2 regions of the Stenotrophomonas sp. YJH_SMC_91 genome follow, and region 2 is predicted to be linked to the other one. Evidence: predicted binding sites of a transcription regulator. Region 2 holds the regulator's gene; the other holds the start of a gene.

Region 1 (16,052 bases), on a different contig from region 2:
GAACGCCCTGGTCGGCGTGGCCAAGCCCGGCAAGTGGGGTTCGGACGTTTCGCACCTGAACCTGCACAAGACCTTCTGCATCCCGCACGGCGGCGGCGGCCCGGGCGTCGGCCCGTGCGCGGTCAAGGAACACCTGGCCCCGTTCCTGCCGGGCAAGCTGGGTGACAACGGCCCGGTCGGCATGGTCAGCGCCGCCAGCTTCGGCAGCGCCTCGATCCTGCCGATCAGCTGGATGTACATCGCGATGATGGGCCGCGAAGGCCTGCGCAAGGCCACCCAGGTCGCGCAGCTCAACGCCAACTACATCGCCAAGCGCCTGGCCCCGCACTTCAAGACCCTGTACACCGGCCGCAACGGCCTGGTGGCACACGAGTGCATCCTCGACGTACGCCCGCTGGAGAAGACCAGCGGCATCGGCGCCGAGGACGTCGCCAAGCGCCTGATCGACTTCGGCTTCCACGCCCCGACCCTGAGCTTCCCGGTGGCCGGCACGCTCATGGTCGAACCGACCGAGAGCGAATCGCTGCACGAGCTGGACCGCTTCATCGACGCGATGATCCAGATCCGCGAGGAGATCACCGCGATCGAAGACGGCCGCCTGGACCGCGAGGACAACCCGCTGAAGAACGCGCCGCACACCGCCACCGCGGTGACCGCCAGCGAGTGGACCCACGCCTACCCGCGCGAACTGGCTGCCTTCCCGCTGGCCAGCCTGAAGCAGAGCAAGTACTGGCCGCCGGTGGCGCGCGTCGACAACGTGTACGGCGACAAGAACGTGATGTGCGCCTGCATCCCGGTCGATGCCTACAAGGATGATGAAGTCGAGGCTTGATTCCTCGCGGCATCGGTAAAGAGAACGGCCCGCGCAAGCGGGCCGTTTTCATGAGGGCGGGTGGACCAGGGTCCACATCCACGGTAATCCCGATCACGGGTCCGGCATCTGCCCCAGGCTCAACTGCCACGACACGCCGAAGCGATCCTGCACCCAGCCGTAGCGGTTGCTGAAGTCATAGTCGCCCACCGGCATCAGCCAGTGGCCGCCCTCGCCCAGCACGCGCGCGGCGCGCTCGAACTGCTCGGCGCCGGAGCACTCGACGAACAGCGAGATCGACGGGCTGAAGGTGAAATCGTGCACGTCCAGGCTGTCAAAGCACAGGTAGTGGGTGCCACCGAGCAGGAAGATGGCCTGTCGGACCTGCCCGGGCACGCCGGCACCGGCGCCGTCCGGATGGCGCTGCATTGCCAGCAGGCTGAAATCGGCGAAGGCCTCGGCGTACAGGGCCAGCGCGGCCTCGGCCTGGCCGGTAAACATCAGGAAGGGGCGACTGCGCAGCATGCGGTACTCCCGGTCGACGGGCCGATGACGGCCCACACGATCAGGATGGCACGGCAGATGTGCAGCCCCCGTGGTAGTGCCGGCCGCTGGCCGGCAGCTCCAGTCACGCCTCGCGCATGCGCCGTGCGATGGCGCTGCCGGCGGCGATCGTGGCGGTCAGCGCCACCATCGACAGGAACTGCAGGCGGGTGTGCGACTCGCTCAGCAGCAGGCCGAAGATCAGCGCCAGGATCGCCAGCGCGCAGCAGGTCAGCCACGGGAAGCCCGCCATGCGGAACGGCAGCCGGGTACCCAGGCGATCTGCGCGGCGGCGCAACACCAGTTGCGAGACCAGCGACAGCGTCCACACCAGCAGGCAGGTGGAACCGACGATGTTCAGCAGCACCGGCAGCACCCGGTCCGGGAACAGCAGTTCCATCACCGTGGCGGCGAAACCGAACAGCACGCTGGCCAGCACGGCAATCACCGGCACCTGGCGCGGATCGGTCCAGCCCAGCACGGCCGGGGCTTCGCGGCGCTGCGCCAGTGAATACATCATGCGCGAGGCGCCGTAGAGGTTGGCATTGAGTGCCGACAGCAGCGCGATCACCGCGATCAGGGTGATGGCGGTGCCGGCGCCCGGAATACGGGCAATGTCCAGCACGGCGGCGAACGGCGACTTCAACGCTTCGCTGGTCCACGGCACGACGGCGATGATCACGCTCAGCGAGCCGATGTAGAACACCAGGATGCGCCACGCCACGGTGCGGATGGCACGGGCGATGCTGCGCTCCGGATCTTCGGTCTCCGCCGCCGCAACGGCCACGATCTCGGTGCCACCGAAGGCAAAAACGACAACCAGCAGTGCAGCGCCAATACCCGCCAGGCCCTTCGGCGCGAAGCCACCATGCTCGGTGAAGTTGCTCAGGCCCGGCGAGGTCACCTGCGGCAGCCAGCCCATCAGCAGCGCCACGCCGATGGCGATGAAGGCCAGGATCGCCGCCACCTTGAGGATGGCGAACCAGAATTCGAACTCGCCGAAGTTCTTCACCCCGAGCAGGTTGATCGCGGTGAAGAACAGCATGAAGGCCAGCGCCGCCATCGGTACAGGTACTGCTGGCCAGACCGTGGCCAGCAGCCCGGCCGCTCCCACCGCCTCGGCGGCGATCACGATCACCAGCTGCACCCACCACAACCAGCCGACGGTGGCACCGGCGGTGGCGCCCATGGCATCGGCGGCATAGACCGAGAACGCGCCACTGGTCGGTTTGGCCGCCGCCATTTCGCCCAGAGCGTTCATCACGATGATCACCAGCGCGCCGGCGACCAGATACGACACCAGGACCGCCGGACCGGCCGCCTGCACACCCACGCCCGAGCCGAGGAACAGGCCGGCGCCGATGGCGCTGCCCAGGCCCATCATGATCAGCTGGCGGGGCTTGAGCGAATGTCCGAGGCGGGACGGCGAAGCGGTCGGAATCGAGTTGGGCATCGGCAGGGCTGGCGGCGGGCTACAGGGGCGACACCTTACCCTGTCCCATGCCCGCGGGGATAGGCACAGCGCAGCAGGCGGCTCAGGCCAGTGCCGGCTCTCCGACACTGCCACCAATACGGGCGCGGTAGGCACGCGGCGAGAAACCGGTTTCAGCCTTGAACTTGCGGGTAAAGGCGCTCTGGTCGCTGAAACCGCAGGCCTGGCCGATGCTGGCGATGCTCTCGTCACCGTGCAGCAGGTGCATGGCCATCTGGATCCGCAGCCGGGTCAGCACCTGCTGCGGGGTCATCTGGAACACCTTGCGGAAGCTGCGCTCCAGCTTGGACAGCGAGAAGCCGGTGATGTCCAGCAGGGTCTGCATGCGCACGTTTTCGGCGTAGTGCGCGTTGAGGTGGGCCAGCGCCAGCCGCAGCTGCTCGTACTGGGTACCCAGGCTGTCCTTCTGGCCAAGGTCGCGGGAAATGCCGATCAGGCCCTCGATGGCCCCATCGACCACCAGCGGGCGCTTGCAGGTCAGGCACCAGCCCGGTTCGCGGTTGGCGAACAGGTGCAGCTCCATCAGGTTCTCGATCACCTCACCGGCCAGCACGCGGGCGTCCTGGTCCACGTAGTCGGCGCTCAGCCCGGTCGGGTAGATCTCCGCCGCGGTACGCCCGATCACGTCCTTGCGGGCGCGCAGGCCCAGCCGCCGCAGCATGGTCTGGTTGACGTGGGTGTAACGCCCCTGAAGGTCCTTGATGAAGAACAGCACATCCGGGATGGCGTCGAACAGGGCTTCGATGTCGGCGGGCTCGACTCGCATGGAGCAAGCATACCCGAGCCTGCTTTTGCCTGTACGTTCACCTTTGCCGGACCTCGGTTTAACGGGCCCGGTTCCAGTGTCGTGGTTCTCTTTGAGCATCCGGAGCCAACGTCAATGGCCGCCAGCAAGCCGACCGGCAAGCGCGCAACCACCCACGCCGAGAACCATCACCGCGGCAACGGCGATGAACTGCACCAGCAGGCCGGGGGCAGTCATCCGGCGATGACCACCGATCAGGGCATCCCGGTGGCAGACAACCAGAACTCCCTGCGGCAGGGACCTCGGGGGCCTACGCTGCTGGAGGACTTCATCCTGCGCGAGAAGATCACCCACTTCGACCATGAGCGCATTCCCGAGCGCATCGTGCACGCCCGCGGCAGCGCTGCGCATGGCTACTTCGAGTTGACCCGATCACTGAAGGCGCATACCCGCGCGCGCATCCTGACCGAGGTTGGCGTGAAAACACCCGTGTTCACCCGCTTCTCGACCGTGGCCGGTGGCGCAGGTTCAGTGGACACCCCGCGCGACGTGCGCGGCTTCGCGGTGAAGTTCTATACCAGGGAAGGCAACTGGGATCTGGTCGGCAACAACATCCCGGTGTTCTTCATCCAGGACGCCATGAAATTCCCGGACCTGGTGCACGCGGTGAAGATGGAACCGGACCGTGCCTTCCCGCAGGCCGCGTCGGCCCATGACACGTTCTGGGACTTCATTTCGCTGATGCCCGAATCGATGCACATGATCATGTGGGCGATGAGCGACCGCGCCATACCGCGTTCGCTGCGGATGATCGAAGGCTTCGGTGTGCACAGCTTCCGCCTGCTGAACGAGGCCGGCGAGTCAACGTTCGTCAAGTTCCACTGGCGGCCCAAGCTGGGTATCCAGTCCACGGTCTGGGACGAAGCGCTGAAGCTGCAGTCGGCCGACAATGACTTCCATCGCCGTGACCTGTTCGAGGCCATCCAGCGCGGCGACTTCCCGGAATGGGAACTGGCGGTGCAGTTGTTCACCGAAGAAGACGCCGACGCATTCCCGTTCGATCATCTGGACCCGACCAAGATCATTCCCGAATCGCTGGTGCCGTTGCAGGTCATCGGGCGCATGGTGCTGGACCGCTGGCCGGACAACTTCTTCGCCGAGACCGAGCAGGTGGCTTTCTGCCCGGCCAACGTGCCACCGGGCATCGACTTCAGCAACGACCCGCTGCTGCAGGGGCGCCTGTTCTCCTACCTGGACACCCAGCTGCTGCGCCTGGGCGGCCCGAACTTCCACCAGATCCCGGTGAATGCGCCCAAGTGCCCGTTTGCCAATCATCAGCGCGACGGCCACATGCAGATGCAGGTTCCCAAGGGTCGGGTGGCCTACGATCCCAGTTCGCTGCAGGAGGACACCCCGCGCGAGACGCCTGCCGGATTCCGCAGCCATGCCAGCGCCGACGATGGCCGCAAGGGTCGCACCCGCGCGGAGAGTTTCGCCGACCACTACAGCCAGGCCCGCATGTTCTTCCGCAGCCTCGAAAAGCCGGAGCAGGCGCACTTGGCATCGGCGCTGGTGTTCGAGTTGTCCAAGGTGGAAACGCTGAAGGTGCGGGTACGCACCGTCAGTCACCTGCGCAACATCGATGACTCACTGGCGCAGCGCGTGGCCGATGGTCTGGCGTTGCCTGCACTGCCCGACCCGGCGCCGACCGCTACCCCAGTGCGGGACATGCCCCCCGCCCCCGAAGTGCGGGTGATCGGTCGCAACAAACCCACCCTGCAAGGGCGCTGCATCGGCATCCTGTTCGATGAGGGTTCTGATGCCCGGATCATTGCCAGCCTGAGCAAGGCAGCCAGGAAAGCAGGTGCGGATGTGAAGCTGGTCGCCCCCAGAGTGGGTGGCGCCACGCTCAGCGATGGCGCGCTGCAGGCGGCGGATGGGCAACTGGCGGGCACCCCGTCGGCCGTGTTCGATGCAGTAGCCGTGGTGCTCAGCCCGGAAGCGGCGAAGGCCTTGTCGAAAGAGAGTGCAGCTATCGAATTCGTCAGCCAGGCGTGGGCGCACCTGAAGGCCATCGCCAGCGACGCGGGCGGCCAGGCGCTGCTGAAGGCGGCAAGGGTCGGCAACGACGCCGGCATCGTCGAAGCGGAAGACGCCAAGGCATTCCTGGCGGCGGCCGCCACCCGCCAGTGGGCGCGCGAACCCAAGCTGCGCCTGCTGGCCTGACTACAACAACAGGAGAACTGTCATGCCCCGTGGTGACAAATCCGCATATTCCGATAAACAGAAGCGCCAGGCCGAGCACATCGAGGAAAGCGAGCGCGAGCGCGGTGCCAGCGAAGGCACGGCCGAGCGCATTGCCTGGGCGACCGTGAACAAGCAGGATGGTGGTGGCAAGCGTAGCGGCAGCGCGCGCAAGGGTACGAAGAAGGCGACCAGCAAGAAGGCTGCCAAGAAGGCGCCTGCCAGGAAGTCGGGCACAAAGAAGGCCACGACCAAGGCGACGGCGGCGAAGAAGGCACCTGCGAAGAAGACGACAGCCAGGAAGGCGGCAAAGAAGGCACCGGCTCGCAAGACAGCCACAAAGAAAACCGCAAAGAAGACAGCGGCCAAGAAGGCCGGTACAGCCGCCTCGCGCAGTGCTGCAGCGAAGAAGGCGGCGAAGACACGTGCGGCGAAGAAGACCGTGCGCAAGGTGGCGGCGAAGAAGGCCGCGCGTATCCGCGCGCGCGGCTGAGTCCTTCGATCAGGGCGACAGCGTCCTCATCCACGCGGCAACTTCGGCTGCGGCTGCGTCAGCGCGTGCCTGCAGCAGCAGATGCGGCCCTTCCAGCGAAACATGCCGGGCATCCGGCAAAAGGGCCTGCAGTTCTGCCACGCTGGGCGGCCACAGCAGGCGGTCATGGCACGCGTGCAGGCACAGCGTCGGCACGTCGATTGCCGGCAGCAATGCGCGTATGTCGACGCGCAGGGTCGCTGCGGCGCGTTGCCGCAATGTGGCCGCCGGAATCCGGGCCAGCGCATCGCGCAGCATCGACAGGTGCTCGCGGGTGCGCCACCGCCCCAGCAGCAGGCGCGCCAGCAACGCCACGGGAGGCAGAGGCCAGGCCGGCGTCAGCAGGGCTGCGCTGGCTGCCGGCAATGGCACCGGTCGACGCGCAAAGGTCGCGGCAAGCACCAGTCCGCGCAGCCCGGCGGGCTGTCGCGTGGCCAGTTCAACCGCCAACGGGCCCGAGAAGGACTCGGCAAGCAGGATGAAGGGATGGCCGGGCAGCTGCGACCACAGCCGTTGGGCCAGCGTGGCGTGATCCTGCCCTCCCTGCGCAGGCAGCGTAATCGCCTGCGTCGTCAGCCCATGAGCCTGGAGTGCTGACAGAAACGGGATCGACAGCCTGCCGGAGCCATCCAGCCCGGGCAGCATCAGCACGTGCTGCGGCGTGGGTGATGCTGAATCACAGCCCGGCTTTTCCTCGCGCCCGATTCCCATGTCACCTCCTTTGCTGGCAAGCATCGCCCACATCGGCAGGCAGCGGAACCTTCGCTCCGGCTCTCCTGCTGCTTTGCCGGTCAAGGTTGAGCGATACTCCCCGCTCTGCTGCGGGACGCGGCTGCCAAGGAGAGCCTCTGATGCGATGGACCTACGCGCTGGCCATGATGGCCATGATGCTGCCACTGAACAGTTCCGCCAGCGATGGCTGGATAAACGGGGCAGGCAAGGCGATGCCGGAGACCGATGCCATGAAATCCAGCGGTGGCTTTGCGGCATCGCTGCTGGTCACCTCCGATGCCGACTGGCGGGCCAAGTGGGAAACCCCACCAGAGACCACTCCCGGTTTTACCCAGGCCGACGAAGTCCACCCGGGCGGTGAATTGTTCCTGCTGACATTCCTGTCCAACCCGCAACTAGATGAGAACCGCGTACCCAAGGTGCACTGCGATCTGCGCATGCTGCGCCCGGACGGCAGTACCAGCATCGACGAACGCGATGTTCCCTGTTTCACCGCTGCCCTGCCCGGCCCGCCAACCCTGTTGTACATGACCAACCTGCACCTGAAGTTCGTGGCCGAGGCCAGTGATCCGAAAGGCACGTGGACTGCGCAGGTGGTGGTCAGGGATCTGCTGCGGAATGTGAGCCTGCCTCTGCAGGCTCACTTCGACGTCCGTTGAACGGAGGCGTGCGGATGAAGATGCGGCGATTACTGAGCTGGACCGGTCTTGCGCTTTGCGTGGTCTACCTGCTGTTGACCGCATGGCTGGTTCACGGCGCGCAGTCGGATGCGGACCCGAAGGGGGCCTATATCCTGATGTCGCTCCCCATCACCCTGCAGTCTGCTGCACTCGATGCCATCGGCGCAGGCAGCCTGCTGTACGGCAAACCCTGGTCGACCGCGTATGCAGTACTGGTTCCGCCAACACTGCTGTTGCTGTACGCAGCCGGCTGGCTGATCGAACGCGCCGCGGGCGGCCGCTAGCCAGCGGCACCGACCGGTTGCGTGCATGCGGTGCCCTGCATGCGGGGCATCGCATGCAGGGCGTCATCCAACATCCAGTCGCAGGTTGCTTACGCCGCCTGCGCAGGCACGATGGGCATGCGCGCGCCCTGCTCCACCTTGAACACCGCCACCGACGTGGTCAACGCATGCGCCTGTTCTTCCAGCGCGCGGCTGGCGGCAGTGGCTTCTTCCACCAGCGCAGCGTTCTGCTGGGTCACCTGGTCCATCTGCACCACCACCTGGTTGACCTGCTCGATACCGGCGGCCTGTTCCTTGCTGGCCGCTGCGATGTCGCTCATCAGCTGCGTGGTGCGCGAGCTGGCCTGGGCCACGCGGGCGATCGCGGCTTCCGATTCAACGGTCACCGCCAGGCCGCTCTTCACCTTGGCAGCGGCGTCTTCGATCAGCTCCTTGATTTCCTTGGCGGCGACACCGGCACGCTGTGCGAGCGTGCGTACCTCGCTGGCGACCACGGCAAAACCACGGCCCTGCTCACCTGCACGCGCGGCTTCAACCGCAGCATTCAGCGCCAGGATGTTGGTCTGGAACGCGATGCCGTCGATCACGGTGGAGATTTCCGAGATGCGTGCCGAGGACTGATCGATCTCACCCATCACCGACGCCATCTGCGCCATCGCCTGCTCGGTTTCGCGTACGGCGGCACCGGCGGCATGCGCTTCACTGTCGGCCTGACGAGCGAGCTCGGCATTCTGGCGCACAGTCGAGGTCAGTTCCTCCATCGATGCGGCGGCTTCTTCCAGGTTGGCGGCCTGCTGCTCGGTGCGGCGCGACAGGTCGTTGTTGCCGGCGGCCAGTTCCTGCGCCGCGTTGTTGATGCTGTCGGCGGCAACCTGGATGCCACGCACGATGCCGGTCAGCTGCGCGGTGGTGGTGTTGGCGTCGTCACGCATGCGGGCGAATACACCGTCGTACTCGCCGTCCATGCGTGCAGTCAGGTCGCCGTGCGAGATCGCGCGTAGCACGTCGGAGACATCAGCTATGCTGGCCTGCGAACTGGCCATCATGCCGTTGAGGTGCTCGACCATCGCCTTGAACTGGAACTGGAACGCAGCGGCATCGCCACGCATGCTGAAATCACCGGCGCGCGCGGCCCGGGCCAGTGCATCGATCTGCGCGTTGATCGCCATCAGGCTCTGCTTCACTGCGGCCAGAGTGCGGGTCAGCGTGCCCTTCTCGCCCGGGTAGTCCGGCAGGTCGCGGCTGAGGTCACCGATGGCATAGCGCTGCATCACTTCGGCCATCAGCAGTTCCACCTGCACGTGCGATTCGACCAGGCTGTTGGTGGCCTGCACCATGCGGCCGAAATCGCCGGGGAAGGCGCTGGCGTCCATGCGGTAGCGGATCGCACCGGCCTCGTGCTGTTCGGCCATCTGCAGCTGCGCGCCGATCGCCGCCTGCACACTCTGGCGCACGCTGGCCATCGCCTCGCCCAACTGGGTCAGTTCGTCACGGCCGCCGAGGCGGAACTCCTGATCCAGCTGGCCCCTGGACAGGCGCTCGGCCAGGTTCACCGCGCGGGCCAGCGGGCCGGTCAGGCTGCGGCCGATCATCACCGAGGCACCGATGCCCACCAGCAGCGCGACGCCGCCCAGCACCAGCAGCTGCAGCAGGCTGCGCTCGCCCAAGCGGATCGCCTCGGCGGCCGCCTCACGGCTTTCCTTCTCCTCGAAGTCCACGCCATCGGACAGCGCCTTGTTCCAGCCGTTGGCGGCTTCCTGCACCGGGCCCAGGGTCAGCGCCACGGCGCCCGGGTAGTCGCCCTGCTCCATCAGTTCGCTGGTCTGCTTGTTGAGCGGACGCGCGATGGCACGCTTGGCGGCGATGGTTTCGGCAATGGCCTTGCCCTCGGCGTCGCTGGGCAGCGCCTGGTAGGCCGTCCAACTGGCCTCATAGCGCTTGACCAGATCGGCGATGCGCTGCTCATCATGGCCACGGTCATCGCCCTGGCGGATCAGCATCTCGCGGCGAACGACCATCATCTGGTTGTTGGCATCGAGCATCTGCGAGAGCAGGCGCACTTTGGCCACGCTGACATCGACCACCTGCTGCATCGCGCGCTTCTGCACGACACTGGCGGTGGCGCCGGTGGCCACCACGGCCGCAACCAACAGCAGCAACAGGCCAAAGCCCAGCCCAAGACGCCAGGCAACCCTGACATTCCTCAAGTAGTTCATCGGTACATCCAAAACGGGGGGATGTGGCGTTATCGGCGGCCCGCCAGGCAATCTTGATCGCCAACCGCCAATGGCGTGGGGCACCATTCACCTTGGTGAGCCCTTGGCCGGCGGCACCCGCGCGGGGACGGTGGCGCAACGACCCGACTGCTCATGCAGACGTCAGATCTCTTTCACGGTGGCTCGGCGCGGCCTGCAGGCAAGGTGGTGGCGTCATCTGCTGGAGTTCCCAATGCCATTACCCGTGTACCGATCCACCCTGCTCGCTCTCTCGCTGCTGGCATCGCCGGCGTTCGCGCAGGCACCGCCCCCTGGACTGCCCGCCCCCATTGCCGAGAAGGCCGGACCGGACACCGCAGCACGTTCCGCCCTGCATGCCCAGGTGCTGCTGGATCGTGCGAATTTCTCGCCCGGCCAGATCGACGGTGAAGTGGGCAGCAACCAGCGGCGCGCGGTGTCGGGTTTCCAGGCGGCGCACGGCCTGACCGTCACCGGTGAACTGGACGACGCGACCTGGCAGGCCCTGCGGGCCGATACGGTCCCCCCCCTGGCCAGCTACACGCTGACCGGCGAGGATGTCGCCGGGCCGTTCCAGGCGGTGCCAAAGGGCCCCGCCGCACAGGCCAAACTGAAATCGCTGGGCTTCAACAACGTCGAAGAGTCGCTGGGCGAACGCTTCCACGCATCCCCTGAGCTGTTGAAGCTGCTCAATCCGGGCGTGGATCTGAGCAAGGCGGGCAACCGCATCCAGGTGCCCAATGTCGCACCATCGCCGCTGCCGAAGGCGGCCAAGGTGGTCGTCGACAAGTCCGATTCCAGCCTGCAGCTGCTGGATGCGCAGGGCAAGGTGATCGCTCAGGTGCCGGTTTCCTCCGGCAGCCAGCATGATCCGCTGCCGATTGGCGAATGGAAGATCCTGGGCGTGTATCGCGACCCGCCGTTCCACTACAACCCCAAGCTGTTCTGGGATGCGCGCAAGGGCGAAAAGAAGGCGACACTGCCGCCGGGCCCGAACAATCCGGTCGGCCGGGTCTGGATCGACCTGTCCAAGCCACACTACGGCCTGCATGGCACGCCCGAGCCCGGCCATGTCGGCAAGACCGAGTCACATGGTTGCGTGCGCATGACCAACTGGGATGCGCTGCGCGTGGCCGATGCGGTGGATACCTCCGTCCCCGTGGTGATGCAGGAGTGAGCGGATGCGTCTTTCGCAGCTGATCGTGCTGGGTGTTCTGCTGGGACTGGGGGCAGGCTGGTGGCTGCGCCGCGATGCAGGCGAGCCGGTAGCCGCCTCGCTGCCGGAAGCACAACCGGCAGCAGCTGTGTCGCCGGCCAAGGGATCCCTAGCGCCGCTCGACACGGCCCCTGCCCCCGCCGCCACCGCACCGTCAGCCGCGCGGACTGCGGATGCGCCGTCGGGTCTGCTGCTGCCGGTACAGGGCGTCCTGGCCTCCCAGCTGCGCGACACGTTCACCGATGCGCGCAGCGAAGGCCGCGTGCACGATGCCATCGACATCATGGCCGATGCCGGTACGCCGGTGCTGGCAGTGGCCGATGGCACGGTGGAAAAACTGTTCGACAGCGAGCGCGGTGGACTGACGGTCTACCAGTTCGAGCCCAGCGGACGCTGGTGCTACTACTACGCGCACCTGCAGCGCTATGCCGACGGCCTGACCGAAAAGCAGGTGATCAGGCGCGGGGAGGTGATCGGTTACGTGGGCAGTACCGGCAACGCCAGCGCTGAGGCTCCGCATCTGCACTTTGAAGTGCACGTGCTGGGGCCGGAGAAGCAGTGGTGGAAGGGGGAATCGATCAATCCGTATCCACTGCTGAATCCGCCTGCTTCGAAGCCCGGTGCTGCCAGCGCCGCAAAGTGAACGTGAACACCGCCAAGGCAGCTCCTGGAATCAGCAGGAGCAGTGCCGCCACTTTCCAGAAGAAGAACGGCCACAACCAGACATAATCCAGGTCAGTCAGCTTCAACAGGTCCAGTGGCGGCTGCAGCTCGACGGTGGCCGCGCGATCGGCCAGCGCCGGGTCCACCTCCAGCACGGTTAGCCGCACCCATGAGCGGCCGCGTGGCAATGCATCGCCGCGACCATAGCCGAAGTAGGACGCCATGAGGCCGCTGGACTCAACCGAAGCCAGCCCACGATTGATGCCCTGTCCGGCCACTCCCGAACGCTCCCCTGCGCGGAAGTCTCCATGATCGGTCGGAGTTTCGATGCGCAGCAGCACCTCGGGGTCAGCGTCCGTACCGTCCGCGGCATAGCGCAGGCGCAGCCGCAGTTGATCATCGATGAGGCGGTAGACGGTGATCTGGGCGGTTGCGCCAGGGCTCAGCACCAACGGCACCGTCTGCGTGCGCGAAGCCAGGGTATTGGCTGCCGCGCCCAGCACCAGTACCAGGCAGGCGATGCCCCACAGGCTCCACAACACCCACAGGGTGATCCGCACGACCGTTTCGCCCTTCACGCTGACGTCCTGGTCATCGCTTTGCTTCCCCGCTGGCCCTGGCGACACAGTAACGAAAAAGCCCCGCTTGCGCGGGGCTTTTCATGTCACCTACGCCGGGCAGCGCCCGGCGTTATCTCAGGCAAACGGATCCTGCAGGACCATGGTGTGGTCGCGGTCCGGGCCGGTGGAGACGATGCTGATCGGGCAGCCGGCCAGCTCTTCCAGCGAACGCAGGTAGGCGCGCGCAGCCGGCGGCAGGTCGTCCCAGTTGGTGATGCCGTGGGTGTTCTCGCTCCAGCCCGGGAACTCCAGGTACACCGGCGTGCACTCTTCCCAGCCCTGCGCGTCCAGCGGCGCGTACTCGGTGCGCTTGCCGTTGTATTCGTAGGCGATGCAGACCTTCAGCTTTTCCATGCCGTCCAGCACGTCCAGCTTGGTGATGCACAGGCCGCTGATGCCGTTGATGGCCACGGCACGCTTCAGCGCGACGATGTCCATCCAGCCGCAACGACGCGGACGGCCGGTCGACGCACCGTACTCGGCGCCGCGGTCACGGATGCCCTGGCCGACTTCGTCGTCCAGCTCGGTCGGGAACGGGCCACCGCCGACGCGGGTGGCGTAGGCCTTGGCGATGCCCAGCACGTAGTCGATCGAATCGGCGCCGACGCCGGAACCGGCCAGCGCGCCACCGACGGTGGTGTTGGAGCTGGTGACGTACGGGTAGGTGCCGTGGTCGATGTCCAGCAGCGCGCCCTGTGCGCCTTCGAACAGCACGCGCTTACCCTGCTTGCGCAGGTCGTGCAGGATGCCGGCCACGTCGGACTTCATCGGCTGCACGTATTCGCCGAAGGCCAGCGCTTCGTCGAAGGTCTTCTGGAAGTCGACCGCATCGGTGTTCAGATACTTGGTCAGCACGAAGTTGTGGTAATCCAGCGCGGTGCGCAGCAGCTCTTCCAGCTGCTTCGGGTAATGCAGGTCGGCGATGCGGATGCCGCGACGCGCCACCTTGTCTTCGTAGGCCGGGCCGATGCCACGGCCGGTGGTGCCGATCGCCTTGCCACCGGCAGCGCGCTCGCGCGCCTGGTCCAGGGCGATGTGGTACGGCATGATCAGCGGCGCGGCCGGGGAGATCTTCAGGCGCGACCGCACTTCCACGCCGGAGGCTTCCAGCTCGGCGATTTCCTTCTGCAGCGCGGCCGGCGAGATCACCACGCCGTTGCCGATCAGGCACAGCGCGTCGTCACGCAGGATGCCCGACGGGATCAGGTGCAGGACGGTCTTCTTGCCGTTGATGACCAGGGTGTGGCCGGCGTTGTGGCCGCCCTGGAAGCGCACGACGGCGCCGATTTCCTCAGTGAGCAGATCGACGATCTTGCCCTTGCCTTCATCGCCCCACTGGGCACCCAACACTACGACAGACTGACCCATGACGGGCTCCTCGATTTGTTGCGGCCATCGGGGCCGCGGACGGGTAAACCGTGGCGGGGCTGGCCAGCACCTGCAAGGCGGCTCCAAACGGGGAGCGGCCGGCGATGGAAGGCCCAGACACGGAAAAAGCCGAACGGGGAGGCCCGTCCGGCTTTTGTGCATTATCCGGGTTTCCGGGGTCGGGTGCCACCTTTCCGACGGGCGGCTTTACCGGCCGGTCAGCCGCCCCGCCCGGTAGTGCCGGCCGCTGGCCGGCAACGCCAACCAAGGTTGGCATCCACCAGAGCCGGGCCATGCATGTGAACGCAGGCGGTAGTGCCGGCCGCTGGCCGGCAATCCCGGGTTGCCGGCCAGCGGCCGGCACTACCCTTTCAGTGGCGGGCCCACCACAGCAGGCTCAGGCCGGCCAGCAGCACCAGCCCACCGAAGCTGCGCAGGGCCGAGCTGGGCAGGTCCAGCAGACGTTCGGCCATGCGCTTCCAGGCGAACGGTGCGACGAACAGGAACAGGCCTTCCAGCACCGCGACCAGGCAGACAGCGGCAAACAGATCTTTCATGGGGGACTCCGGAAAAAGCACGGGGCCCGGCATCTGGCCGGGCCCCGTGGGGTACTGCCCTGCGACCTCAGCGGTCGTTCTTCAGGTACTGCAGGAACGGGTCGTTCTTGTCGAGCACGATCACGCCGTTGCCGTCGGTCATGGAGCCACGGTAGGCCTCCAGGCTGCGGTAGAACGCATAGAACGACGGATCGGCCGAGCCGGCCTTGCCGTAGATGCGCGCCGCCTCGGCATCGCCTTCACCGCGCAGGCGCTGGGCATCACGCTCGGCCTCGGCGATCAGCACGGTGCTGTCACGGTCGGCCTGGGCGCGGATGGTCAGCGACTGCTCCTCGCCCTCCGCGCGCAGCTTTGCGGCTTCCTGCTTACGCTGGGCACGCATGCGCTCGTACACATCGTTGATCACCTGGCTGTCGGTCGGCAGGTCCACCTGCTTGATGCGCAGGTCGATCATCTGCATGCCCAGGCCGGCCACCGCCTCGTTGATCCCCTTCAGCTGCTCGGCGATCAGCTCGCTGCGGTCGCCGGAGACCAGCTGCTGCAGGGTGCGCGAGTTGATCTGGTTGCGCAGCGAGTCGGTGATGATCGGTGCCAGGCGGGCGTTGGCGATGCGCGGATCGCCGCCGGTGGCACGGAAGTAGTCACCCACGTTGGAGATGTAGCCGATGGCGAAGAAGTCGACGCTGACGTCCTTCTGCTCGGCGGTGAAGTAGCGCGCCGGCGCGGTGTCGAGCACCTGGAAGCGGCGGTCGAAGACCTTCACCGTTTCCACCACCGGCACCTTGAAGTGCAGCCCCGGCTTGATGTCCGAACGCACCACCTTGCCCAGGTTCAGCACCATGGCGGTCTGGTCCTCACGGACCACGTACACCGAGCCGAGCAGGCCCAGCACCACCGCCACGATCACGGCGATCCAGATAGGACTCTTCATCGGCTGCCCTCCTCACGGCCGCTCGGTCGCCCGGTCGGGCGGCCCACCGGCCGGCCCGGATCACGGGAAGCTTCCGTCGCTGCACCCGGCAGCGACGGCATCACCACGTCCGGGTTGGCCACTGCGGCCGGAGCCGACGTGCTCGGACGGGTATCGCCGGTCATCGGCACGTAGATCAGCTGGCGGCCATCGCCACCGATCACCTTGCGGTTCTCGCTCAGTACCTGCTGCACGGTCTCCAGCCACAGGCGCTTGCGGGTCACTTCCGGGGCGTCCTTGTACTGGGCCTGCAACAGGCTGAAGCGCTGCGCGTCACCCTCGGCCTTGGACACCACGGCCTGCTTGTAGCCTTCAGCGGTGGTACGGGCGCGCGAGGCCTGGCCCCGGGCTTCCGGCACGA
Region 2 (16,052 bases):
GTTGGCGCTGCGGCGCTCCAGCGTGGCCAGCGCCGACTGCGCGCAGACGTAGTCCAGGCCGTGGATGCTGCTGGCATGGCACAGGCTGGAAAGATCGGCCGGCGGGGCGCCGAACAGTTCCAGCACGCCCGCCGGCGGCGGATCCACCGGCACGCCGAAGGCGCGGCTGAGCGAGGCATGCGGATCGAGGTCGATCAGCAGCACGCGATGGCCAAGCGCGGCCAGGCCGCGGCCGAGGGCGAGGGTGGTGGTGGTCTTGCCGACTCCGCCCTTCTGGTTGGCGACTGCCCAGATGCGCATCGGTTTACTCCTTCATTGCCGGGGGAACGGCGGCGCCGACGCGGCTGCCAGCCGGCACCGGCGGCAACTTCACCGGTGCGATGGGGGAGGTGGGGGCGGTAGCCGGAGTTGCGGCGGCCTGTTCGGTGGTGCTGTCGTCGACGGCGCCGGTGGCCGCGTTGAGGCGCTGGCCAAGCGGATCCACCGAATGCGAGGTGTCGGCCAGGATGATGACCATCACCCGGCGGTTGCGGTTGCGCCCCTGCGCGCTGTCGTTCTCTTCGCGCGGACGGAACTGGCCATAGCCAACCATCGCCAGCCGTGATGGCTGCACGCCCTGGTCGGCGAACAGGTGCACCACGCTGGCGGCGCGTCCGGCCGACAGTTCCCAGTTCGAAGGGAAGGTGGCCGTGGCGATCGGCACGTTGTCGGTATGGCCCTCCACGCGCACGCTGTTGGGCACGTCGCGCAGCACCTCGGCCAGGCTGGCCAGCGTCTGCCGTGCATGCACGTCCAGCGCGGCCGAGCCGGTGGGGAACAGGATGTCGCTGTTGATCTCCACTTCGATCCACAACTCGGTGCGGCGCACGCTGATCATGCCGCGGTCGATCAGCGGTGCCAGCGCGGCGGTGAGGCGGTCGGCGATGCTGTTGAGCTGGCGCTCGGCACGGACGATCTGTTCCTGGTTGTGCACGGAGACCGGCATGCGCATCTGCGAGGCCATCGACGGCAGCAGGGTCGGGTCGTGCGACGGCGCGGGCGCGGAGGGGCCGATCTTGGTGCCGGACTTGATCACCGAGGGGCTGTCCCAGCCGCCACCCTGCACCTGCTTGTTACCCACCTGCACCGGATTGATGGTGCGCGGTGCGCCGCCGAAGGCATCGGTGAGCGCGTCGGCCATGATCCGGTACTTGCCCTCGTTGACCGAGGAGATCGCGTACATGACCACGAAGAAGGCGAGCAGCAACGTCATCAGGTCGGCATAGGGGATCGCCCATGCTTCATGGTTGGCGTGCTCTTCGTGGTGCTTGCGGCGGGCCATGTCAGTGCAGGAAGCCGGAGAGGTTGGTTTCGATGTTGCGCGGGTTCTCGCCCTGGGCGATCGAAATCAGGCCTTCGATGACCATTTCGCGGTCGCGGGTGTTGTGCGAGATCACACTCTTGAGCTTGGCGGCGATCGGCAGGAACAGCAGATTGGCCGAGGCGATGCCGTAGATGGTGGCGGTGAACGCGGCGGCGATGCCGTGGCCGAGTTTGCTCGGGTCGGCCAGGTTCTTCATCACCGCGATCAGGCCGAGCACGGCACCGATGATGCCGAGCGTGGGCGCGTAGATGCCCATCGCTTCGAAGACCTTGGCACCGGCCTGGTCCTGGTGCTCCTGGCTGCCCAGTTCGATCTCCAGCATGTGACGCATCGATTCGGGTTCAACGCCGTCCACCAGCAGCTGCAGGCCCTTGCGCAGGAACGGGTCCTGCTGCGCTTCCACCTGCGATTCCAGGCCCAGCAGGCCCTGGCGGCGGGCGATGTTGCTCCACTCGACGATCTGCTGGATCAGTTCGCGGCGATCGCTGTGCGGCGGGCGCACGACCCAGCGCACGATCTTGAACGCATGCTTGAACACCGCCGGCGAGGTGTGAAGCAGGATCGCGGCAACGGTACCGACGATGACGATCACGAACGCCGCAGGCGACCACAACGACGCCAGGCCAGCGCCCTTGAGGATGCTGCCACCGACCAGCGAGGCCAGGGCGAGAAAGAGTCCAATGAGGCTGAGTCTATCCATGGTTCCGGTATCGGCTTGTATGAATGGGACTTGAGACACCGGGAGAATGCGTACAGACGGTAGTCACAGTTTTCGGGTCGCCGGGCCATGCCCGGCGGCGTTCAGCGTATGCCGTCCACGTCCAGGATCAGTGCCATGCGACCATCGCCGATCAACGTTGCACCGGCATAACCGCGCAGGCCGCGCAGGGCTTTTGGCAGTGGCTTGATGACCACTTCCTCGCGCCCGCGCACCTGGTCCACGACCAGGCCGAAGCGCGCTTCGCCGGCCTGCAGCACCACGATGGTCAGCAGGGTTGACGCGGCCGGCGTCACATCCAGCCACTGGCGCAGGTCGACCAGCGGCAGGGTGTGCGAGCGGCGATCAAGCACGGCGCGGCCATCGAACCAGCCCAGCGAGGTGCGCGGCGCGTGCAGCACTTCCATCACGCGTGCCAGCGGTAGCGCGTAGACGTCCTCGCCGGCCTGCACCAGCAGGGTCGGCAGGATCGCGAGGGTGAGCGGCACGCGGATCAGGAAGCGGCTGCCACGACCCAGTTCCGACTGGATCTGGATCTGGCCGCTCAGTTCGCGGATGCGCGACTGCACCACGTCCATGCCGACGCCACGGCCGGAGATGTCGGTGACCTGCTGCTTGGTCGAGAAGCCGGGCAGGAACACCAGGTGCAGGCATTCCTCGCTGCTCAGGCGGGCGGCGGCTTCCGGATCGATCAGGCCTTTCTCACGCGCCTTCGCGCGCAGCTTCTCCGGGTCGATGCCGGCGCCATCGTCCTGCACCTCGATGCTGACGTAGTCGCCTTCCTGCTGCGCTGAGAGGCGTACATGGCCCATCCGGGGCTTGCCTTGTGCTTCGCGCAGGTCGGGCATTTCCACGCCATGGTCGATGGCGTTGCGGACCAGGTGCACCAGCGGATCGGCCAGTGCTTCGACCAGGTTGCGGTCGAGTTCGGTCTCGGCGCCGACCAGCTCCAGGTCCACTTCCTTCTTCAGCGAGCGGGCGACGTCGCGGGCGACCTTGGGGAAGCGCGAGAACACCTTGCCCACCGGCTGCATGCGGGTACGCATCACCGCCGACTGCAGGCGGGCAGTGGCGATGTCCAGCGTCGATACGGCGCGGTCCAGCTCCTCGTCGCGCAGGCGTGCACGCAGGGTCTTCAGGCGGTTGCGGGAAAGCACCAGTTCGCCGATCAGGTTGACGATCGCATCCAGGCGCTTGGTGTCCACGCGCACGGTGTGCTCGGCCTCGGCCATCGGCTTGGCCGCCGGCTTGGCGACGGGCGCCGGTACGGGCGCCGGGCGCGTTGCAGCGGCAGGTGCTGCCGCGACGGTGGCAGCAGGCTTCGCGCCTGGCGCAGCGCCGCCGTGCAGCTGGTCCAGCAGCGCTTCGAACTCGTCTTCGCTGATCAGGCCGTCGTCGGCCTTCCTGGCCGGCGCGACCGCGGTCGGTGCGTTGCCGCCATGCAGCTGGTCGAGCAGGGCCTCGAATTCGTCGTCGGTGATCAGGTCGCTGCCAGCTGCCGCAGGGGCGGCCGCAGCGACCGGCGCGGCAGTGCCACCGTTCATGTCGAACTGCGCGATCAGGTCCGGCGGCGCATAGCCTGGCTCGGTGCCGGAGGACACGGCGTCCAGCATCGACTGCAGGTAGTCCAGCGATTGCTGGGCGGCGTCGAAGTGGTGGGCCTGCAGCACCGCCTGCCCGGCACGCGCGATGCCCAGGGCCTCTTCAGCGGCGTGGCACAGTTCGACCATCGCGGTGACGCCAAGGAAGCCGGCACCGCCCTTGAGCGTGTGGTATCCACGGAACACCGCGTTGAGCTGCTCGGTGTCCTGCGGTGCCTGCTCCAGCGACACCAGCTGTTCGCCCAGGCGATCCAGGATTTCCTGTGCCTCGATGATGAAATCGGCAGTGATGTCGTCGGATACCGCGCTCATGCTTACAGCCCCAGATCCGACAACAGGTCGTCGGCGTCGTTCTGCGAGACCGCGTGGCGGTCCAGTCCCTTCAGTGCCGGCCCGGCCAGTTCCGGGTCGGTGCGATGCTGTTCCGGCGGCAGGCCGAGTGCGCCGAAGCCCTCGTGCACGCGGCGGACGATGCCGACCACGCGACGGATGATCTGCCCGGTCAGGTCCTGGTAGCTCTGGGTCAGGGCGATCTCGGTCAGGTTGTGGCGGATGCGCTCGAGCTGCGCGTCCTGGCCAGGCTGCAGGCCTTCAGCGCGCAGCTGTTCGGTCAGGCTGCGGCATTCCTCGGCCAGGTCCAGGGTGCGGTGCGTGGCCTGTTCGGTCATGGCCACCACGTGGTCCAGGCGTGCGCAGGCGTCGTCCAGCTCACCGGCCTCGCTGGGCACGGTCGGCAGCTCACCCAGTGCCTGCCCCAGCTCGCGGGCCAGCCGCGAGAGGCCGCTCATCATCGGCTGCGTACGCAGCGCGACCAGTCCGTCGATGCGCTGCCGCCAGGCGGCCTCGTCACCGGACTCGAGTGCGTCCAGGGCTTCCTGCAGGCGCAGGGCGAGGGCGCTCTTGTCGACCGTGGTATCCATCAGGCGCTGGCCGCCAGGCGTTCGAAGATCTTGCCGAGCTTCTCTTCCAGCGTCTGCGCAGTGAACGGCTTGATGATGTAGCCGTTCACGCCGTTCTGGGCGGCTTCTATGATCTGTTCGCGCTTGGCTTCGGCGGTGACCATCAGCACTGGCAGGGTCTTCAGCTTGGCATCGGCACGGATCGCCTTCAGCAGCTCGATGCCGGTCATCACCGGCATGTTCCAGTCGGTGACCACGAAATCGAACGGCTGGCTCTGCAGCAGCGACAGCGCGGCATGCCCGTCCTCGGCTTCGGCGGTATTGGTGAAGCCCAGATCGCCCAGCAGGTTCTTGACGATCCGACGCATGGTCGAGAAGTCATCGACGATCAGGATGCGCATGTTCTTGTTCAAAGCAGAGTTCCTTTGTTGTTCATTCCGGGCGGCCGGGGGCAGCCGCCTCGGGCATGTTCATTCTTCCAGGCCGGCGTCCGCCGCCTCGAAAATCTTGAGCCGGCCACGCAGGCGCAGCACCGCCTGGCCGTGGATCTGGCAGACCCGCGACTCGCTCACGCCGAGCACCGCGCCGATCTCCTTCAGGTTCAGTTCCTGCTCGTAGTAGAGCGAGAGCACCAGCTGTTCGCGCTCGGGCAGGTGGCCGATGGCCTTGCCCAGCTCGCGGCCGAACTCACCACGCTCCAGCACCTGCTGCGGGGTCGGGCCGCCCTGGGCGACGGTGTCCAGCTCGCCCTGGTCCTCGATGCGCGACTCCAGGCTCAGCACCTGGCCACGTGCGGCGTCTTCCATCAACCGCAGGTATTCGGGCAGCGGCATCTCCATCGCTGCGGCCACTTCGGTGGCGCTGGCGGCGCGGCCGCTGCTCTGTTCCAGGCGGCGGATGGTGGCGGCGGCATCGCGTGCACGGCGGTGCACCGAGCGCGGCACCCAGTCGCCACGGCGGATCTCGTCGATCATCGAACCGCGGATGCGGATCGAGGCATAGGTCTCGAACGAGGCGCCCTGGTCGGCGTCGTAGCTGCGCGACGCTTCGATCAGGCCCATCATGCCGGCCTGGATCAGGTCGTCCACTTCAACGCTGGCCGGCAACCGCGCGGCCAGGTGGTGGGCGATGCGCCGCACCAGGTCCGAATGCTGGGCGATGACCTCGTTGGCCGCCGAGCGCTGGACTTCCCTGTACTGGGCTGCGCCTTTCATGCGGCCACCCCGCGCTGCTTGAGGATGCGCTCGAGGAAGAACTCGACGCCGCCACGCGGTTCGGTCGGCGCCTGCCAGCGTGCGGTGCGACGCGCGATCTCGGTGATCGCCAGCGCGGCCGGGCTGGACGGGTAGGCCTTCACCACCGGCTGCTGGCGCTGCACCGACAGGCGCAGCCAGTCGTCCTGCGGCACGCAGCCCAGGTAGTTCAGCGAGACATCGGCGAGGAACTTCTCGCAGACGCGGGTCAGCTTTTCGTACAGCACGCGGCCCTCGTTGGGGTCGCGCACCATGTTGGCCACTACCTGGATGCGGTCCACGCCGCGTTCGCGCGACAGCACCTTGATCAGCGCGTAGGCGTCGGTGATCGAGGCCGGCTCGTCACAGACCACCACCACGGTGTCCTGCGCGGCCTGGCAGAAGGTCAGCACGCCGTCGGTGATGCCTGCGGCGGTGTCCACCACCATGATGTCCAGTTCGCGTTCCAGCTCGGAGAACACGTTGACCAGGCCGACGTGCTCGGCCGGGGCCAGCTCGGCCATGTGCCGGCGGCCGGACGCGGCCGGCACCACCAGCACGCCGTTCGGGCCTTCGACGATGACGTCGTCCAGCGAGCAGCGGCCGGCGACCAGGTCGGCCAGCGTGAAGGTCGGGTTCAGCCCCAGGATCACGTCGATGTTGGCCAGGCCCAGGTCGGCGTCCAGCAGCAGCGTGCGCTTGCCCATCCCGGCCAGTGCCACCGCCAGGTTGGCGGACACATTCGTCTTGCCCACGCCGCCCTTGCCGCCAGTGACGGCAATGGTGCGCACAGGGCCGAGCGGCTCGCTGCGGGTGGCCGACAGCGGGAAGGTCTTGGTCAGCTTGGCGTACTCACGCGACGGCATGGTTCAACTCCGGGTTGCAGGGCATATCGGCCGCTCGGCGCAAATCTTCAAGGCGAAGTACAAGATTGGCTGCACTGGCCCGGTGCAGGTCGTCCGGAACGTCCTGGCCATCGGTCACCCAGGTGATCGGCAGGGCGTGGTCCACGGCCACTGACAGGGCGTTGCCGAAGCGGCCCGTCTCGTCCAGCTTGCTCAACACCAGGCCCTGCAGGTTGGCGGCGCCGAAGCGGCGGACCACCTCGTCCATGTCGCCGAAGCTGGTGTTGGCCGGCAGCACCAGCAGGGTGCGTACCTGGCGGGCGGCGCGCAGCCACTGCAGCTGCGCGGCCAGCGCGCGGTCGCGCGGGCCCAGCCCGGCGGTGTCGATCAGCACCAGCTTGTAGTCCTTCAGGCGTTCCAGCAGCTGGTCCAGGTCGGTGCCGCTGTTGGCCTCGTGCACCGCGATGCCGAGCTGGCGGCCGTAGCCGTACAGCTGCTCGCGGGCGCCGATGCGGGTGGTGTCGGTGGTCACCAGGGCCACGTCGCGCGGCGCATGCTTCTCGGCGAAGCGCGAGGCCAGCTTGGCGATGGTGGTGGTCTTGCCGGCGCCGGTCGGGCCGACCAGGGCGATCACGCCGCCTTCTTCCAGCGGGTCGACCGGGGCGATCGGCAGCTTGCGCGAGATCAGCCCCAGCATCAGGCCGCGGCCACGATGGGCTTCGGTCTCCAGCGGGATCTGCATGGCCACGTCGCGGGCCAGCCCGGCGTCGAAACCGTACTCGTCCATCAGGTCCAGCGCGGTGGCGCGCACCGGGCTGCCACGCAGGCGCTCGTCGGTGAAGCGGTTCATCTCGCGCTCGATCACCTGGCGCATGCCGGCCACTTCCTGGCGCAGCTGGCGGATCTCGGCGTCGTCCTGGGCAACCACGGTCAGCGTCGGTGCCGGGGCCAGCATGGGGGCCGGGCTGGCTTCGCCGGCGGCTTCGAGCGCTGCCGTTTCGCTGGCGGCGATGTCAGGCTGGACATCGGCCATGGCAGCGCCCGGCAGCGGCGGCGGCTGCACGGCGGGGGGCACGCTTTCGTGATGCGTGTCGTGCGGCGGGTCGATCTGGAAGCGGGCGCGGTTGGCCGGCGCGGTGACGGCCGGGCCCGGTGCGACGATGGCCTCGGCGAACGGGGCGAAGATCTGTTCGGGCAGCGCCGGTTCGTTGACGGCGGCGCGCGCCAGGGTGGCTGCGAAGCCGGTGCTGCCGCGGGTCGGCACGATCTCGTCGGCGCTGTCCAAGGTGCGGCCGGTGGCACCCACGGCCGCACGGGCGAGGGCGGCCACGGCCGAGGTGGTGGCGGCCACCGGCTCCGGCGCCGGGGCAGCGCTGCGGCGGCGGGTGACCGCGGCGATCACCGCGTCAGCAGCGGTGCGCGGCTTGGGTGCCGGCGGCGGTGCGACATCACGGCGCGAGGCTTCCAGTGCACGCTGCACGGCGCTCTCGTCGTAGTTGGCCGCGGCGACGATCTCGACGCCTTCCTCGATCCGGCGGTTGGACAGGATCACGGCGTCAGGACCATGTTCCTTGCGCACCAGGTTCATGGCCGAGCGCATGTCGGCGGCGACGAATCGTTTGATTTTCATGCTGTGGTCACGGGACGAAGACGGCGGGGTGGCGGTCGGAGAACTCGGGTGGTCGGTGGTCTGCACGGTGCGGGTTCCCCTTGGTATCTGTCTGTTGCGTTGGTTCGAAGGTGGTGTCTGTTTTCTGGCGCATCGGTGGGCGGCGTCAGCTGATCGTTCCGACCAGCTTCAGGCGCTTGTCCTCCGGCACCTCGCTGTAGGCCAGGACCGACAACGACGGAACGCTGTGGCGGACCAGGCGCGCCAGCGCGGCGCGCACCGGGCCCGGTACCAGCACGACCGCCGGCTCGTTTCGCGCTTCCTGCTTGCTGACACATTCGGCCAGGCTCTGGTGCAGTCGCTCTGCGAGTCCGGGTTCCAGCGCGGCGCCGTTGCCCTGCGTGGACTCCTGCAAGACACGTTCCAATTGCGGGTTGAGGGTGAACACCGGCAGCTCCGCCGACATTCCGGCGATCTCCTGCACGATGAAGCGGCCCAGCGCGGTGCGCACGGCAGCGGTCAGCACCGCCGGGTCCTGGCTGCTGGGCGCGTGTTCGACCAGCGCTTCGGCGATCTTGCGCAGCTGTCGGATCGGGATGCGCTCGACCAGCAGGTTCTGCAGCACGCGCACCACTGCCGACAGCGGCAGCGCCTTCGGCGTCAGATCTTCGACGAGCTTGGGCGCGCTCTTGGCCAGGTTGGCCAGCAGGTGCTGCACTTCCTCGTGGCCGAGCAGTTCCGGCGCATGTTCGCGGATCAGGTGCGAGAGGTGGGTGGCCACCACGGTGGCCGGGTCGACCACGGTGTAGCCCAGCGTTTCAGCCTGGGCACGCTGGTGCGGCTGGATCCAGGTGGCATCCAGGCCGAACGCGGGATCCTTGCCGGCAATGCCCTCCAGGGTGCCCAGCGCGCTGCCCGGGTCCAGCGCCAGTTCGCGGTCCGGGTGGATCTCGGCGGTGGCCACTGGCACGCCATGCACCAGCACGCGGTAGCCGTTGGCCGGCAGTTCCAGGTTGTCGCGGATGTGCACCGAGGGAATCAGGAAGCCGACGTCCTGGGTCAGCTTGCGGCGCACGCCCTTGATGCGCGCCATCAGTTCGCCGCCCTGGTTGCTGTCCACCAGCGGGATCAGCCGGTAGCCGACCTCAAGGCCCAGCGGATCGACCGGGCGCAGCTCGTCCCAGCTCAGTTCGGCGGTCGGCGCAGGTGCCGCCGGGCGGCCGAGTGCGTTGAGTGCGGCCGCGTCATTGCCGGCGGCTGCCGGGTCGGTGGCTGCGGCCTTGCCCTTGCGGTAGACCTTCCAGGCGATGAAGCCGAGGATAGCGGCCAGCGTCAGGAAAGCGACGTTGGGCATGCCCGGCACCAGGCCGACCACGCCGATGATGCCGGCGGTGATCGCCAGCGCGCGGTACTGGCCGAACACCTGGCCGGTCATCGCCTGGGCCATGTCCTGCGAGCGCGAGGCGCGGGTCACCAGCATCGCCACCGCGCTGGAGACCAGCAGGGCCGGCAGCTGCGCCACCAGGCCGTCACCGATGGACAGCAGGGTGTAGGTGGCAGCGGCTTCGCCGAACGGCATGCCATGCTGCAACACGCCCACGGCCAGGCCGCCGAGCATGTTGATGAACAGGATCAGGATGCCGGCGATGGCGTCACCGCGGATGAACTTGCTGGCGCCGTCCATCGCGCCGTAGAAGTCGGCTTCCTCGCGCACTTCCTCGCGGCGCAGCTTGGCTTCTTCACGCGTCAGCAAACCGGCGTTGAGGTCGGCGTCGATCGCCATCTGCTTGCCGGGCATCGCGTCGAGGATGAAGCGCGCGGTCACTTCCGAAACGCGGCCGGCGCCCTTGGTGATGACCACGAAGTTGATGATGGTCAGGATCGCGAACACCACGATGCCTACCGCATAGTTGCCGCCGATCACGAATTCGCCGAAGGCGGCGATGACCTTGCCGGCGGCGTCGTGGCCGTTCTGGCCGTTGAGCAGGATCACGCGGGTGGAGGCCACGTTCAGCGCCAGCCGCAGCATGGTGGTGATCAGCAGCACGATCGGGAAGATGGTGAAGTCCAGCGGGCGCTTCACGTAGACCACCGCCAGCAGCACCATCAGCGAGATGGCGATGTTGAAGGTGAACAGCGCATCGAGCACCGGCGCGGCCAGCGGGACCACGACCATGGCCAGCAGGGCCAGCACGATCAGCGGTGCGCCAAGGCCCTGGCGGATCATTTCCAGGGCGCGGCGGGTGTTGAAGCCGGTGGAGGGCTGGGCGCTCACGGGCGGCCCCCCTTGCCGAATTCATCCACCTGGATGTGCGGGGCGTCCGGCATCGGGCCAGTGCGCCAGGCGCGCAGCTGGTAGACGTAGGACAGGACCTGGGCGACGGCCGAATACAGTCTCACGGGGATTTCCTTTCCGAGTTGGCCTTCCCGATACAAGGCGCGTGCCAAAGGCGGGGCGGAGACGATCGCGACCTTGTTGCCGTCGGCCACCTCACGGATGCGCAGGGCGGTTTCGTCCACGCCCAGGGCGACCACGGTGGGAGCATTCATGGTCCCACCCTCGTACTTCAGGGCCACCGCGTAGTGCGTCGGGTTGACCACCACCACGTCGGCGGTGGGTACCGCCTCCATCATCCGGCGGTTGGCCATCTGCTGCTGCAGCTGGCGGATGCGGCCCTTCACCTCGGGGCTGCCCTCGCTCTCCTTCATTTCCCGGCGCAGCTCTTCACGGGTCATCTTCAGCTTGCGCATCCAGTTCCAGCGCTGGTACGGCGCATCGATGGCGGCCAGCACCAGCATCGCGCCGGCGGTGGCCAGCAGCAGGCGCAGGGTGAAGCCGAGCCCGTCGGTGATGGCGGTCTCCAGCGGGTGGTGGATCAGCCCGCGCAGGGTGTCGAAGCCGGTCCAGACCACCAGTCCGGCGGCCACACCGACGAACGCCACGCGCAGCAGCGATTTGGTGAACTCGGCAATGGCCTCGGGGCCATAGAGGCGCTTGAGCCCGCTCATCGGGTTCATGCGGTTGATGTCGGGCAGCAACGCCTTCTGCGACCAGCGCAGGCCGCCCATCACCAACGGGGCGACGAAGCTGGCCAGCAGGCAGACCAGCACCAGCGGTGCGATCACCAGCATGAACTGCAGCAGCAGGTCGCCGAAGTGGCCGAACAGTTCCTTCGGGTTCTGCCGCAGGCCCTGTTCCGGGCTGAGCGCGTGCTTCATCCAGGCACTGGCGCCACGGCCGATCGAGCCGCTCATGGCCATCATCGCCAGCACGCCGGCACCGAACACGGCGGCGGTGCCAAGTTCGCGCGAGCGCGGCAGGTTGCCTTGTTCACGGGCGTCGCGCAGGCGTTTTTCGGTAGGTTGTTCGGTCTTTTCGCCGGCGGATTCGTTCTCGGACATCACGGGCACTGCGGCAGGGGATGCCGGGGTGCGTGCAAGAAGTGTTCCGTGATGGGCCGTTGCCTATCCACGCATGGTATGGATCTACTGTAGGGAGTCGCTGGCGGGGCGCAGGGGAATCGTCAGAACACTGTCGCTGTGCCAATCCACCTGCAGCGGGGTGCCCGCATCAGCGGCCGATTCGTCGCTGACATCGCGGCCGCTGCCGTGGTTGACCTGGTGCATGGCGTCCTTCAGCACATCCACCTTCACCAGCAGGCGGCTGCCGGCAGCCAGGCGGCGGGCGACCATGCGCGTGCGATCGAAGGGCAGGTGGGTCCATTGGCCGGGCTGCAGCAACTGGCGCGTGCCCGGGTCACGCACGTGGCTGGCCCGGCCCATGTAATAGGACAGCTGCATCCGGTGTCCATCGGCCATCAGCTCGTACAGGGTGACGGTGAAATCGAAGTCGCGCTTGTTGATCCGCACCTTCAGGTCGCCGGAGAAGCTGCCCACCAGATCCATCGGTCCGGTGAAGGGTTCCGAGACATAGGCCAGCGCGGTGTCGGCTTCATCCTGTGCTGCGACGATGGGGAACGGGTAGTAGCCGTGCCGCATTTCGTTGCGGTCGGCCATGTCCACGGTCTGCTCCAGCTGGCCCGGCGCTGGCGGCTGTTCCTGCAGGCGGTGGTAGCCATCGGGCGAAGCGGGTGCGGCCGACAGGTGGTAGCGGTGGTGAGCGCCCGCGGCGGCGTCCAGTGTTGCCGCATGCCCCCAGCGATTGGCGCCCATCAGCTGGTAGTTCACGCGGTCGGGCACCAGCGCCGGGCGAGGGGCGCCGCGCAGCACATGGTCCAGCCACTGGAAGGTCAGTGCGGGCGTGTCGAACTGCGCGACGGCGTCCAGGTCGTATCCACGCAGCTGCATCGGCTTGAGCGCCGACTGCGCACCGCGGTGGTCATAGGGGCCGATCAGCAGGGAGTGATCGGCATCGGGGCGGTGCCGCAGGTGGTCCTTGAAGTACTGCAGTGCCGAGATCTGGCCGTCGTCGTAGTACCCGGTGATGGTCAGCACCGGGATGCGGATGTCGTCGAACTGGTCGCCATAGGGAACCATCGACTGCCAGTAGGCGTCGTACGTCGGGTGATCGAGCCAGCGCTGCAGCCAGGGGTTGGGCGTGCCGTCGATCTGGTCGATCTGCCGGTAAGGGCGGCCGGAGGCATACCAGCGGCGGGGCAGCTGTGACCAGCGTTCGTTCTGGTTGTAGGTGTCGTTGTCCAGCATCGGGTCATTGGCCACATAGAACGCCCAACCGTAGTTGGCACTCAGGAACACGTTGTTCTCCATCGGCAGGCCCTGGCCGGGGATGGCGGCAACGTAGGGCACGATGGTCTTCAATGCGGGATGGTGATGGCGCGCCGCCGCCCAGGCAGTAAAGCCCTCGTAGCTGCCGCCATACATGGCCACCCGGCCATCGCTCCATGGCTGGCGGCTGATCCAGTCGATGGCCGCGTTGGCGTCCGCGCCGTCATGCTCGTAGGGGGCGATGGTGCCGCTGCCCTGGCCCTTGCCGCGCGCATCGACCACGATGCCGGCGTAGCCATGCGCGGCGGCCAGCAGCATCTTCTGCCGGTTCTTGGGTGGATCGGTGTAGATGGTGAACAGCATGGCCGCAGGCAGGGGCACCGATGCGGCGCGAGGGCGGGCCAGCTGCGCCGACAGCACGACGCCATCGCCAACGGGGATGCGCAATGCGTCGTCGATGGCGAAGCGGCGCTGCTCTTCCGCCACGACCAGCGGAGGGGCCAGGGCAGCGGCCAGGGTCTGCGCACGCAGTACCGCCCGCAGGCGCAGCAGTTCCAGGGCGACGGCCTCGGCAATGGTCGTCGCCCCCGCCTGTGCCGCGACGGCCTGCTCCAGCTGGGCGCGCACCGGGGCTGGCTCAGCCGAGAGTGCGGCACCGGCCTGCACCGCCGCAACGTCGTCGAGGGCGGCGAAGGTGGCGTGGAAGGCGCGCGCATACTCCGCTGCGTCCTGCTCGCCGGCGGTGACGAGCAGCAGCATCGGCACCCAGCGTTGCACTGCTGCGGTATCACCGTCGCTTGCAAGCGATGCGCGTGCCCGCTGGATCGATTGCCGCGCTTCGGCCGTCTGGCCCGCCGCCACCAACGCGTGGCCGCGCTGTACCTCGGTCAGGCTGGGCGACTTCAGCACGCCCTTGCCAAGGGCCTGCAGGGCAGCGTCGACCTGGGCCGGGGAAGCATCGGCTGGCAATGACCACGGCAGATCAGCGGCAGCAGCGTGGCCAACAGCAAGGGCCAGCAACAGGCCAGCAAGGGGGGTGCGTAGGGCCACGGGCGCTTCCTGGGATGAGGGTGGAACGGCGCATCCACGCGTGGCGTGGATCTACCGAAGGCCAACCAATGGTAGCGCCGGGCCGTGCCCGGCGGGAGCCGAGCGCAGGCTCGGCGCTACCGGGGCGCGTTGTCGCTGGGCGGTGGGCTCTGCGCCAGTTCCACCCGCGGCCGGGGCAGGTCGTGCAGCTGCATGAAGCGCGCCGCATCGACCGGCCGTCCCAGCAGGTAGCCCTGCAGGTAGTCGCAGCCCAGGCGCTCCAGGTAGGCGCGCTGGGCGGCGGTCTCCACGCCCTCGGCGACGATGTCCATGTCCAGCGCATGGCCCAGCGCCACGATCGCCGAGACGATCACCACGTCCTCTGCACTGTGTTCCAGGTCGCGCACGAACGCATGGTCGATCTTGATCTCGGTGGCTGGCAGCCGCTTCAGGTACAGCAGACTGGAATAGCCGGTGCCGAAGTCATCGATGGAGATGCCTACGCCCAGCGCCGACAGCGCCTGCAGCAGGCGCAGGCTGGTGTCGGTATCGCGCATCACCGTGCTTTCGGTGATTTCCAGCACCAGGTGGCGCGGGGCGATGTTGTGGCGTTCGATCACCGCGCGCACATCCTGCAGCAGGTGCGGCGAACTGAACTGCACCGGCGACAGGTTCACCGACATCGACCAGCCTTCGTGACCGGCATCGTGCCAGCGCCGCAGCTGTAGGCAGGCCTGGTCCAGCGCCCAGCGCCCGATCTCGTTGATCGCACCACTGCGCTCGGCCAGGCGGATGAACCGATCGGGCGGAATCAGGCCATGCTCCGGGTGGTGCCAGCGGATCAATGCTTCGGCACCGGCCACCTTCTGCGTGGCCACGCGGATCTTGGGCTGGTAGTGCAGGAACAGCTGCTCGCTGCCGATGGCCCGGCGCAGGTCGGCCAGCAGCCGGAACTGTTGTTCGGCGCTGTCATTCATCCAGTCGGCGAACAGCACGAAGGCGTTGCGCCCGGATTCCTTGGCCTGGTACATCGCCGCGTCGGCAAAGGCCATCAGCTGCCGCTCGCTGGCGGCGTGATCCGGGCAGATCGCCACGCCGATGCTGGCGGTTACCTGCAGTTCGTTGTCCGGCAGCAACGGCCCACTGCCGACCGCCTGCAGGATGCGCCGGGCGAGGGTTGGCAGATCCTCATCGTGCTCGATGCGCACCACCAGCACGAACTCATCGCCGCCCAGGCGCGCCAGCATGTCATGCGGGCGCAGCAGCTGGCGGGTGCGCTCGGCCACCGCCACCAGCAATGCGTCACCCGCCTGGTGGCCATAGGCATCGTTGACCTGCTTGAAGCCGTCCAGGTCCATGAACATCACCGCGAAGCGGCTACCGCCCTGTTCGGCCTCGGCCAGTGCCTGCACGATGCGGCGCTGCAACAGCAGGCGGTTGGGCAGGCGGGTGAGCGGATCATGCAGTGCGGCCTGGGTCAGTTCCTGCTGCGCATCGGTCAACGAAGTGCTCAGCATGGAATTGCGCAGCCGCAGCAGCTGCGCCTCCACCCGCTGGTCCAGCCAGGACACCACCAGCACCACCGCGAGGATCGCGACCGTCAGCACCACTACCAGCATCGCCAGCCACTCGTTCTGCAGGCCATCGCCGACCGCCGCGCCGCAGATGCTGCCTTCCGGAAAGCGTGCAGCGGCCATGCCGGTGTAATGCATGCCGACAATGGCCAGCCCGAGCAGGCCAGCGGCTGCCAGGCGATCACCGATGCGGGTGCGCTGCGCGCGCAGGCGGAATGCCACATACAACGCAGTCCATGAGGCGGCGACCGCCACGATCAGCGAGAACAGCAGCCAGCCCGGGTCATAGTCGATGCCGGGTTGCATGCGCATCGCCGCCATGCCGACGTAGTGCATGCCGGCAATACCGGTACCCATCAGCAATGCCCCGCCGGCCAGGCGTGGGTGCGGCAGGGTGCGCAGCGAAACCAGCCACAGCGCGAACACCGATGAGGCGATGGCCAGGGCCAGGGAGAGCAGGGTGATCGGCAGGTCGTAACCGAGCGGAATGGGCAGG

The links. The regulator FliA, encoded in region 2, starts transcription of late flagellar genes. The targets are predictions, from matches to a motif close to TAAAGTTTNNCNNNCNNNGGCCGATAA.
Region 1: the regulator FliA is predicted to act here: its motif matches at 10,309-10,335, upstream of AC5P5X_RS01740 (methyl-accepting chemotaxis protein).

What each region holds. Positions count from the first base shown of each region.
Region 1 is NZ_JCAFRT010000001.1:397,461-413,512, reverse strand. Features, by position in the region: gene gcvP (aminomethyl-transferring glycine dehydrogenase) at 1-832, shown strand, start outside; gene AC5P5X_RS01780 (VOC family protein) at 926-1,336, opposite strand; gene AC5P5X_RS01775 (amino acid permease) at 1,440-2,807, opposite strand; gene AC5P5X_RS01770 (helix-turn-helix transcriptional regulator) at 2,890-3,612, opposite strand; gene AC5P5X_RS01765 (catalase) at 3,727-5,817, shown strand; gene AC5P5X_RS01760 (hypothetical protein) at 5,840-6,328, shown strand; gene AC5P5X_RS01755 (alpha/beta fold hydrolase) at 6,338-7,078, opposite strand; gene AC5P5X_RS01750 (hypothetical protein) at 7,246-7,758, shown strand; gene AC5P5X_RS01745 (hypothetical protein) at 7,773-8,063, shown strand; gene AC5P5X_RS01740 (methyl-accepting chemotaxis protein) at 8,153-10,279, opposite strand; gene AC5P5X_RS01735 (L,D-transpeptidase family protein) at 10,512-11,474, shown strand; gene AC5P5X_RS01730 (M23 family metallopeptidase) at 11,479-12,156, shown strand; gene AC5P5X_RS01725 (hypothetical protein) at 12,092-12,754, opposite strand; gene AC5P5X_RS01720 (adenylosuccinate synthase) at 12,872-14,164, opposite strand; gene AC5P5X_RS01715 (DUF2065 domain-containing protein) at 14,536-14,721, opposite strand; gene hflC (protease modulator HflC) at 14,789-15,652, opposite strand; gene hflK (FtsH protease activity modulator HflK) at 15,649-16,052, opposite strand, start outside.
Region 2 is NZ_JCAFRT010000023.1:39,791-55,842, reverse strand. Features, by position in the region: gene AC5P5X_RS19565 (ParA family protein) at 1-300, opposite strand, end outside; gene motD (flagellar motor protein MotD) at 305-1,321, opposite strand; gene AC5P5X_RS19555 (flagellar motor protein) at 1,323-2,063, opposite strand; gene AC5P5X_RS19550 (chemotaxis protein CheA) at 2,165-3,994, opposite strand; gene AC5P5X_RS19545 (protein phosphatase CheZ) at 3,997-4,602, opposite strand; gene cheY (chemotaxis response regulator CheY) at 4,602-4,994, opposite strand; gene AC5P5X_RS19535 (RNA polymerase sigma factor FliA) at 5,052-5,795, opposite strand; gene AC5P5X_RS19530 (MinD/ParA family ATP-binding protein) at 5,792-6,679, opposite strand; gene flhF (flagellar biosynthesis GTPase FlhF) at 6,666-8,288, opposite strand; gene flhA (flagellar biosynthesis protein FlhA) at 8,434-10,494, opposite strand; gene flhB (flagellar biosynthesis protein FlhB) at 10,539-11,669, opposite strand; gene AC5P5X_RS19510 (CocE/NonD family hydrolase) at 11,754-14,003, opposite strand; gene AC5P5X_RS19505 (putative bifunctional diguanylate cyclase/phosphodiesterase) at 14,120-16,052, opposite strand, start outside.